2 regions of the Ensifer sp. Root31 genome follow, and region 1 is predicted to be linked to the other one. Evidence: predicted binding sites of a transcription regulator. Region 1 holds the regulator's gene; the other holds the start of a gene.

The links. Region 1 encodes PhoB, which activates phosphate uptake and scavenging genes when phosphate is short. Its sites were predicted from a motif close to TGTCATNNANCTGTCAT; they were not measured.
Region 2: a site for PhoB is predicted at 3,120-3,136, ahead of ASD00_RS20990 (LTA synthase family protein). Genes of this name have one in related genera too.

Annotation. Positions count from the first base shown of each region.
Region 1 covers NZ_LMCO01000001.1:135,523-140,381, reverse strand. Annotated here, with positions in the region: gene pstA (phosphate ABC transporter permease PstA) at 1-826, shown strand, start outside; gene pstB (phosphate ABC transporter ATP-binding protein PstB) at 840-1,655, shown strand; gene phoU (phosphate signaling complex protein PhoU) at 1,712-2,422, shown strand; gene phoB (phosphate regulon transcriptional regulator PhoB) at 2,726-3,409, shown strand; gene ASD00_RS00655 (GcrA family cell cycle regulator) at 3,578-4,099, opposite strand; gene ASD00_RS00650 (aspartate aminotransferase family protein) at 4,521-4,859, shown strand, end outside.
Region 2 covers NZ_LMCO01000023.1:192,776-197,634, reverse strand. Annotated here, with positions in the region: gene ASD00_RS21000 (TadE/TadG family type IV pilus assembly protein) at 1-175, opposite strand, end outside; gene ASD00_RS20995 (DUF1003 domain-containing protein) at 357-905, opposite strand; gene ASD00_RS20990 (LTA synthase family protein) at 1,163-3,085, opposite strand; gene ASD00_RS20985 (NAD+ synthase) at 3,355-4,859, shown strand, end outside.

The DNA of each region.
Region 1 (4,859 bases):
GCAGATCGACCTGAAGGTCGATGAGAGCAAGCGCAAGGTCAAGGACCAGCAGGTCACCTGGATGAACGAGCTTGCAAGCGCCGGCGTCCTGAAGAAGAGCTTCAACACCGGCATCTTCACCTTCGGTGCCTCGAGCCGTCCGGAAGCGGCAGGCGTCGGCGTTGCCGCCCTCGGTTCGCTGTTCATGATGCTGATCGTGCTCGTGCTGTCGCTGCCGATCGGCGTTGCCGCCTCGATCTATCTCGAAGAGTTTGCGCCGAAGAACCGGCTGACCGATCTCATCGAGGTCAACATCAACAATCTCGCCGCCGTTCCGTCGATCGTCTACGGTCTCTTGGGGTTGGCCGTATTCATCAACTTCGCCGGCATGCCGCGCTCGGCCGCCCTCGTCGGCGGCCTGGTGCTGACGCTGATGACCCTGCCGACGATCATCATCGCCACCCGTGCAGCGTTGAAGGCGGTCCCGCCGTCGATCCGCTCGGCAGCGCTCGGTCTCGGTGCGTCGAAGATGCAGACCATCTTCCACCACGTCCTGCCGCTGGCGATGCCGGGCATCCTGACCGGCACGATCATCGGTCTCGCCCATGCACTTGGCGAAACCGCGCCGCTGCTGTTGATCGGCATGGTCGCCTTCGTCGTCGATTATCCCGGCTCGCCGATGGAGCCGTCGACCGCGCTGCCGGTGCAGATCTACATGTGGGCCAACGAGGCGGAACGCGCCTTCGTCGAGCGCACATCCGGCGCGATCATCATTCTTCTCATCTTCCTCGTCGTCATGAACCTTGGCGCCATTCTGTTGCGACGTCGCTTTGAGCGCCGTTGGTAGTGAGGTAATTACTATGAACATCATGTCAGAAGCAGCAGTCGAAAAAGCCTTGGATCAGAAAATGAACACCGTGCCCTACAAGATGATCGGCAAGGATGTGTCGGTCTACTACGGCGAGAAGCGTGCGCTTTTCGACGTCAATCTCAATATCCGCGAGAACACGGTGACAGCGCTGATCGGCCCTTCGGGCTGCGGCAAGTCGACCTTCCTGCGCACGCTGAACCGCATGAACGACACCATCGAGAACTGCCGCGTCACCGGCAAGATCACGCTCGATGAAGACGACATCTACGACCCGACGATCGACGTCGTGGAACTGCGAGCCCGCGTCGGCATGGTGTTCCAGAAGCCGAACCCGTTCCCGAAGTCGATCTACGACAACGTCGCCTACGGCCCGCGCATCCACGGGCTTGCCCGCACCAAGTCTGAGTTCGACGAAGTCGTCGAGACCAGCCTGCAGAAGGCTGGTTTGTGGAACGAGGTGAAGGATCGCCTGCAGGAGCCGGGCACCGGTCTTTCGGGCGGCCAGCAGCAGCGTCTGTGCATCGCGCGCGCCGTTGCCGTCAGCCCTGAAGTGATCCTGATGGACGAGCCCTGTTCGGCGCTCGATCCGATCGCGACGGCCAAGGTCGAGGAACTGATCCACGAGCTGCGTACCAACTTCACGATCGTCATCGTCACCCACTCGATGCAGCAGGCGGCGCGTGTTTCGCAGCGCACTGCCATGTTCCACCTCGGCAATCTTGTCGAGGAGAACGACACCGACAAGATGTTCACCAATCCGGATGACCAGCGTACCCAGGACTACATCATGGGCCGGTTCGGTTGATGGCCGAAGCTCCTCTTCACCCCGTTTCCTGAACGCGCCCGCAAGGATCGAAGACTATGTCCATGCACATAATGTCCGCCTACGACGAAGAACTGAAATATCTCACGCGCCGCATCTCCGAGATGGGCGGGCTTGCCGAGCAGATGGTGGGCGAATCCGTTCGTGCGCTTGTCAATTCTGACCTCGCCTTGGCGCAGAAGGTGATCTCCGACGACACCATCCTCGATGAAGCCGAACGCCAGATCGGCGAAAAGGCAATCGTCACCATCGCCAAGCGCCAGCCCGTTGCTGCCGACCTGCGCGAGATCATGGGATCGATCCGCATCGCGTCCGATCTGGAGCGCGTCGGCGACCTCGGCAAGAACAACGCCAAGCGTGTCATCGCGGTTGCCGGCTCCGGCATCCCGCGCAAGCTGGCGCGCGGTCTCGAACACCTGGCAGAGCTTGCGCTGGTGCAGCTCAAGGAAGTCCTCGACGTCTACGCTTCCCGCTCGCCGGAGAAGGCCAACAGCATCCGCGAGCGCGACGAGGAGATCGACGCGATCTACACCTCGCTGTTCCGCGAGCTGCTCACCTACATGATGGAAGATCCGCGCAACATCACGCCCTGCACGCATCTTCTCTTCTGTGCCAAGAACATCGAGCGTATCGGCGACCACGCCACCAATATCGCCGAGACGATCTACTACATGGCGACGGGCGCGCAGCCGGAAGGCGAGCGTCCGAAGGACGACAATACGTCGACGCTGGGTGCCGTGAAGGACTAACGCATGTCGCGCAAAAGTGCGCAGCGGTTTTGCGATAACGACATGTGCAAAAACAAGAACTTAAAGCACAACAAGCGCATCTTAGAGATCGCGACGCGCTTTAAGACCCGGATACGTTCGAGTGCCTGCTTATGAACCTGCTCCGGTCGCAGCCCTGGTTGCGGCCCTGCTCTACTGCGTCTGAAGCTATACGTTTTCGCGCGTGCCTATGAAAACGCGCGGAGTGCTCCAGATTCTATATGTTCGAGCATCTCTTTGCGTTCGATCGAACGCGAGACGCTCTGGGTAAGGAGACGTTGCCTGATGTTGCCGAAAATCGCCGTTGTCGAAGACGAAGAGGCGCTGAGTGTCCTGCTGCGTTATAACCTCGAAGCCGAAGGGTTCGATGTTGATACGATCCTGCGCGGAGACGAGGCGGAGATCCGCCTACAGGAGCGCCTCCCGGATCTCCTGATCCTCGACTGGATGCTGCCGGGCGTTTCCGGCATCGAGCTTTGCCGCCGGCTGCGCCAACGTCCGGAAACCGAGCGCCTGCCGATCATCATGCTGACGGCGCGCGGCGAGGAGAGCGAGCGGGTTCGTGGCCTTGCCACCGGCGCCGACGATTATGTCGTCAAGCCGTTCTCGACCCCGGAGCTGATGGCCCGTGTCAAGGCGATGCTGCGGCGCGCCAAGCCCGAGGTCCTCTCGACGCTGCTTCGCTGCGGCGACATCGAGCTCGATCGCGAGACCCATCGCGTGCATCGCCGCACCCGCGAGGTCCGCCTTGGTCCGACGGAATTCCGCCTGCTCGAATTCCTGATGTCGTCGCCGGGCCGGGTGTTCTCGCGCTCGCAACTCCTTGATGGCGTCTGGGGCCACGATATCTATGTCGACGAGCGCACCGTCGACGTGCATGTCGGTCGCTTGCGCAAGGCACTGAATTTCTCGAGCATGCCTGATGTCATCCGCACCGTTCGCGGTGCCGGCTACTCGCTCGAAAGCTGAGCCAGCCGGCCACTGCAGCGCCGCGCATCTTAATGGACGCGCAAAGGTCGCTGTTGCATCTTGAATTGCGGCATGTTTCCTTGAAGCGAATACGAACCAGGGAAACATGCAGCAGCCAATAAAAAAGGGGCCGTGCGGCCCCTTTTCTGCATGTGGTTTTCGGTCGTCTCAGCGAGCGCGACGGCGCTCGGAGGTCGGCTGATAGGCAAGCCGCGCATGGAATGTGCAATAGGGCGAAGCTTCCGGGGAATCGTTGCCGCAGAAGTGGAATTCTTCCTTGAGCGGGTCGCCGATCGGCCATTTGCAGGTGCGCTCGGTCAACTGCGTCAGCTCCAGGCGGCGCGACATTGGCACGACCACATCCGTCTGGATGCGGAAATCCTGTTCGGCGACGAGATCGACTTCGACCTCTTCCTTGAGCACGGTCGCGCCGGCCGCACGGGTAACCGTCCGTGTCGTGACGCGCGAAGCGTAGTTCGGAGCGCGCGGCGCCGAAGTCGGGCGCTGCTTCGGCCGGGTCGCGGCGGTGGTTCCGCCAGCCTTGGCCCTGCCGGGCAGGCTCAGCCGGTGAACCTTGCCGATGACCGCATTGCGGCTGACGCCGCCGAGCTGTGCCGCGATCTGGCTCGCGCTCAGGCCCTCGGACCAAAGCTTCTTCAGTTTTTCCACCCGCTCGTCAGTCCAGTTCATTTCTGCACTCTCCGTTCTCAGCGTTGGCGATGACAGAATCTCTCACCACGCTCCGGACAGGCTCCGGAGCTGCAACGCGATAACACTTTTGGTGACTAGGCCCGCCGCATGCGTCTAGTAATTGAACATTAACCTACTGACCGGCGGACTCCGTGGCAAGAGTCCCGCGAATCGCGCCGAATCGATTTCTTGGTTTTCCCCAACTTGCTCGGTGGGCGTTGCATTTTTGCAAGCCCCGTCGCGTGATTTTTTCGTCGCATGGATCAGACCCGTCCGACCGCACTGCAAAGCTTGGTTTTGTTGACATTGCGCTGCGAAATAGGAATAGTGCCTGCGCCGCCGCAAGGCGGCATTTTTAATTTTTTGCCGCGCTCAACAGGGGCTCGGATCGATGCCGATAGCAATGAAGGAGAGGCTCGCCATGACTGCAACCACGCCGCTTTACGACACCTACATGCGTGCGCCGTTGCGTTTCGAGCGAGGAGAGGGCGTCTGGTTGATCGCCGAAGACGGCTCGCGCTATCTCGACTTCGCCGCCGGCGTCGCCGTCAACTCGCTTGGCCATGCGCATCCGCATCTGGTCGAGGCGTTGAAGGCGCAGGCCGAGAAGGTCTGGCACCTGTCCAACCTTTATGAGGTCCCCGGCCAGGAGAGCCTTGCACGCCGGCTGACGGCCGTCACCTTCGCCGATCGTGTCTTCTTCACCAACTCGGGTGCCGAGGCGCTCGAATGCGCGATCAAGACTGCGCGTCGCTACCAC
Region 2 (4,859 bases), on a different contig from region 1:
CAATGGCGGTGCGCGCTGCGTCGGCGGCTATCTGCTGAATGGAGTGGGCCGCGCTGAGGTAGATGCCGTAGGCGATCAACGTCAACACACATAGAAAGAATAGAGGGGCGATGATTGCAAATTCAATTGCGGCAGCGCCATCGCGGCTGCCGAACAGGCGCGTTATTTTGGACATATCAGCAACTCCGACCGAACCGTGACTGCTTTTTCTCTGTCCCTGCGCCTTGACGGTGCTCCCCAAGTGTTAATTTTTCGATACGCTAATAGGTTGTTTCAATAGTCAGAAATAGCCTATTATTTGTGATTGAATTAGGAATCTTGCAGATTCTTGCGCGCTTTAGTGGCTTGTCCGGTGTCTATTCATTGTCGGGTATGTGCCGATACTGGGAAAGCTGGCGGTTAAGATTGGCGATGTCGGTCCTCAGCTCGGCGATCTCGCGCAGTAGCACATCGTCCACCTTGTGGTGCAGGGCGATCAACTCGACTTCCGACTTCAGATTGACCTCATAGTCCTTTGCCGCAGCGAAGCGATCGCGCTCGGCCTGCCGGTTCTGGGACATCATGATGACCGGCGCCTGCAGCGCCGCCAGCATCGAAAGCAGCAGGTTGAGGAAGATGAAGGGGTAGGGATCGAAGGCCCCGGTCACCAGCAAGACGGTGTTGATGATCACCCAGACGACGAGAAAGCCGCAAAAGCTGAGAATGAACCCCCAGGAGCCGCCAATCCTGGCAATGGCGTCGGCGAGCCGGTCGCCGACGGACAGCTCGGCGCTGAACGCGGCATTGGTGTCGGTTGCAACGGTGCGTCGTTCCTTGGCGCGGGTCAGGATGCGGCGCTCGATTTCGCCGAGCTCGGCCATCGGTTTGCCGAAGATGTGCTGCGAGAGTTCGTTCAAATGCGGCATGGCTATCTCCGGAAATGGATCGGACGATATCGAAAGCGTTTCGCGCAAAAGTGTGCGGCGGATTTGCGATAACGACACGGGCAAAAAACAAGAGCCTAAAGCGCAGTGAGCGAATCGGAAAGATCGCGACGCGCTTAAGCGCACCACTTCGACGAGGAAATCAACGGGATAGATGAGAAAGTGCACAGAGCCGGGCGGTTTACCGTCCGGCTCTGTTCAGAGGCCAGTGATGTCGCACGAACGTGTGCGGGTGTGGTTTAGAAGCCTGCGGCGTAGAGATCCGCGTGCGACTTGAAGAAGCGGTCGGTCGAGTAGCGCTTGCCGAACATCATGTCGTGCTGGAGGAAGCGATAGTCGCGCAGCAGGGCCGGGACCTTCGGCTGACGAGACCATTCGGCGACATCCTTGCCGTTCTTGCGGATCAGCATGTAGCGGTCGACGACGCGGTACTGGTCGTGCACCTTGCCGAGGAAGCCGGTATAGTAGGGATGCTCGTAGCCGGACTGCTTGAGGATCTGGTAGGAAAGGAAGGCCGGGCTGATCGTGCCGACATTCTTCTTCGGACCCGTCTTGTTCGACCAGACGACGAGCGGAGTTTCGTGCTGCGCCTTCATCTGGTCCTTCGAGCCCTTGCGCTCCGCGGTCACGCCCTTCATGAAACCGGTGTTGGTGTAGACCGTGTTCAACGGCGGCAGGTGGTCGCCGAAGAGCACGATGATGGTTTCGCGGTCACGTTGCTTGGCCCAGTCCATCAGCTTCTTCAGGCTCTCGTCGGCTTCCTTGACGCCCTGGGCGTAGGTTTCAAGCACCTGGCGATCGCTCTCCGGCAGGTTGCCTTCGACCTTGATGGTATTCTTGGCATAGCGGTTCGGCTCATAGGGGCCATGGCCCTGCAGCGTTACCGCGAAGAAGAAGAAGGGGTCATCCATGGCGTCCGCCTGGCGGATGATCTCCTTGGTCAGGGATTCGTCCGAGGCGAAAATGCCGCGCTTCTGCATCGGCGGCATATTCTCCTCCGACTTGAAGGTGTCGAAGCCGAAGGCCTTGTAGACGGCGGTGCGGTTCCAGAACCAGCTCTGGAACGGATGGATGGCACGCGAAACGTAACCCTCGCCACGGAAGAAGGTGGCAAGCGAGGGGATCGGATTGCGGATGTACTGTTGGTACGGAATGCTGCCATAGGGCAGGAAGGCATTCGAAAAGCCGGTCAGCGCTTCGAATTCGACATTGGCCGTCATGCCGCCGAACTCTGGCGAGAACACGTTGCCAGATTGCATTTCGCGGATCGTCGGCATCGGGTCGGGCGAAAGCTTGACGTTCGGCAGACGGGTCGGATCCCAGAAGGATTCGCTCATCAGCACGATGACGTCGGGCTTGCTGCGGTGGGAGGTGCCGGCCGGCAGCGGCTTGACCGGGATGCGATCGATCGCATCGGCCATGTAGCCGGCGGGCGCGTTGACGTTGGCCATCGGCAGATTGATCGCAAACGCCAGCGCAAAGCCGTTGTGACGATAGTTTTCGGTCTGGTCCCACATGATCGGGATGACCTTCAGGCGATCACGGATCCAGGAGAACTGGTTGTAATCCATGATGTGCCAGAAGGCGAAGAGCAGCGGCAGCGCAAAAGCTGCGCGAGCGATGCGCTCGCGGCGTGTCAGCTTGGGGAAGTTGCGCCAGGCGTAACGCAGCAACAGGCCGATGGTTGTAACGGCTGCGATGAGGCCGACAACGATGCCGACGGCCGTCCACGGACGATCCTTGACAAGCACAGGCATCAATTCGAGGATCTGGCGGCCAAAGAGGAAGTCGGTCGGATAGAGCGGGTCGGAGAGAAAGACCTGCTTCTGCTGGCAGATGATGGCCGGTATGATCGCCAGCGGCGCGAGCACCACGGCGGACTTGTGTTCGCGGCCGAAAACGCCATCGATGGCGAGAAGGATCAGGAAGAATGCACCGATGGTGGTCCATGCGGGGCGCGTCGGATCGAGGAAGTAGGCGACCGTGTCGGCCATGGACTGGCGCACGATCAACTCGACTGCAAAAACGAGGGCTGCCGCGATCGACAGCGAGAACAATGCACTGCGTGCGGAGGTCAGCGTCTTGGCGTGCCGCGCGGCAAATCCGGGTCTACCAGCGTAGACTCGTGATCTCCTCGCTACGGCTGAATCGATATTGGCCAACGTCTTCTCCAATTTCATCAATGTGTCGTGTAGCTGTCATACGACTGTCATTTTGAACAGGGGATGAATGACTTGTTCAGGGTGTTTGGAAACAGGTTTTCGTGACGTGAGGACGCGCGAGCCGGCGCCGATAACAAACCGGAAACGCAGAATTTTTTGGAATTTTTCGCTTCGCGGCGATTGGCTGTGGGCATTTTCGCGCGGATTGCGCTAAAGATCGGGGCGAAAGTCAGACGCATTCGTTCGAGAACAGACCGACAGGCCCGCTCATGACCGCTCACAAAGCCGCTCCCACCCTGCTTCGTATCGCAATCGCCCAGCTCAATCCGACCGTCGGCGATATCGCCGGAAACCTGGCGAAAGCGCGTGAGGCGCGCGCCGATGCGGCGCGCCAGGGCGCCGACCTCCTGCTGCTCACCGAGCTCTTCATTTCCGGCTATCCGCCGGAGGATCTGGTTCTCAAGCCTGCTTTTCTCAAGGCCTGTTTACAGGCGGTGGAAAAGTTGGCCGAGGAGACCGCCGACGGCGGCCCGGGCGTCATTATCGGCTTCCCGCGCCTGGCCAAGACCGGGCGCCACAATGCCGTCGCCGTGCTCGATGGCGGCAAGATCATTGCGGTACGCGACAAGGTCGATCTGCCGAATTACGGCGAGTTCGACGAGAAGCGGGTGTTCGACCAGGGCGAGATGCCAGGGCCGGTCAATTTCCGCGGCATTCGCATTGGTATCCCGATCTGCGAGGACATCTGGGGCGATCTTGGTGTGTGCGAGACACTGGCGGAAAGCGGCGCCGAAATCCTGCTGTCACCGAACGGCTCGCCCTATCATCGCGGCAAGGTGGACGTGCGCCATCAGGTCGTGCTCAAGCAGGTGATAGAGACCGGCCTGCCGATGATCTATGCCAACCAGCTCGGCGGTCAGGATGAACTGGTGTTCGACGGCGCGAGCTTCGCCTTCAACACGGACAAGTCGCTCGCCTTCCAGATGAGCCAGTTCGAGGAGGCGCTGTCGATCGTCGAATGGAAAAAGGGCGACAATGGCTGGCACTGTGCCGGCGGCCTGCAATCGCGCCTGCCGGAGCGGGAGGAGGCAGACTATCGCGCCTGCATGCTCGGCTTCCGCGACTACGTCAACAAGAACGGTTTCAAGAACGTCGTGCTCGGCCTGTCCGGCGGCATCGACTCGGCGATCTGCGCAGCACTTGCCGTTGATGCGCTCGGCGAGGAACGGGTACGCACGATCATGCTGCCTTACCGCTACACCTCGAAGGACTCGCTGAAGGACGCCAAGGATTGCGCCGAAGCGCTCGGCTGCCGCTACGATATCGTGCCGATCGAAGAGCCGGTCGAAGGATTTCTCGGCGCGCTGGCCGATATGTTCGAGGGCACGGAATCGGGCATCACCGAGGAAAACCTGCAGAGCCGCACGCGCGGCACGATCCTGATGGCCGTCTCCAACAAGTTCGGCTCGATGGTGGTCACCACCGGCAACAAGTCGGAAATGTCGGTCGGCTACGCCACGCTCTATGGCGATATGAACGGCGGCTTCAATCCGATCAAGGACCTCTACAAGATGGAGGTCTATGGCATCTCGCGCTGGCGCAACACCACCGTGCCGCCGGGCGCGCTCGGTCCATCCGGCGTGGTCATCCCGCAAAACATCATCGACAAGGCGCCGTCGGCCGAGCTTCGCCCCAACCAGACGGACCAGGATTCACTGCCGCCCTATCCGGTGCTCGATGACATTCTGGAGTGCCTCGTCGAAAAGGAGATGAG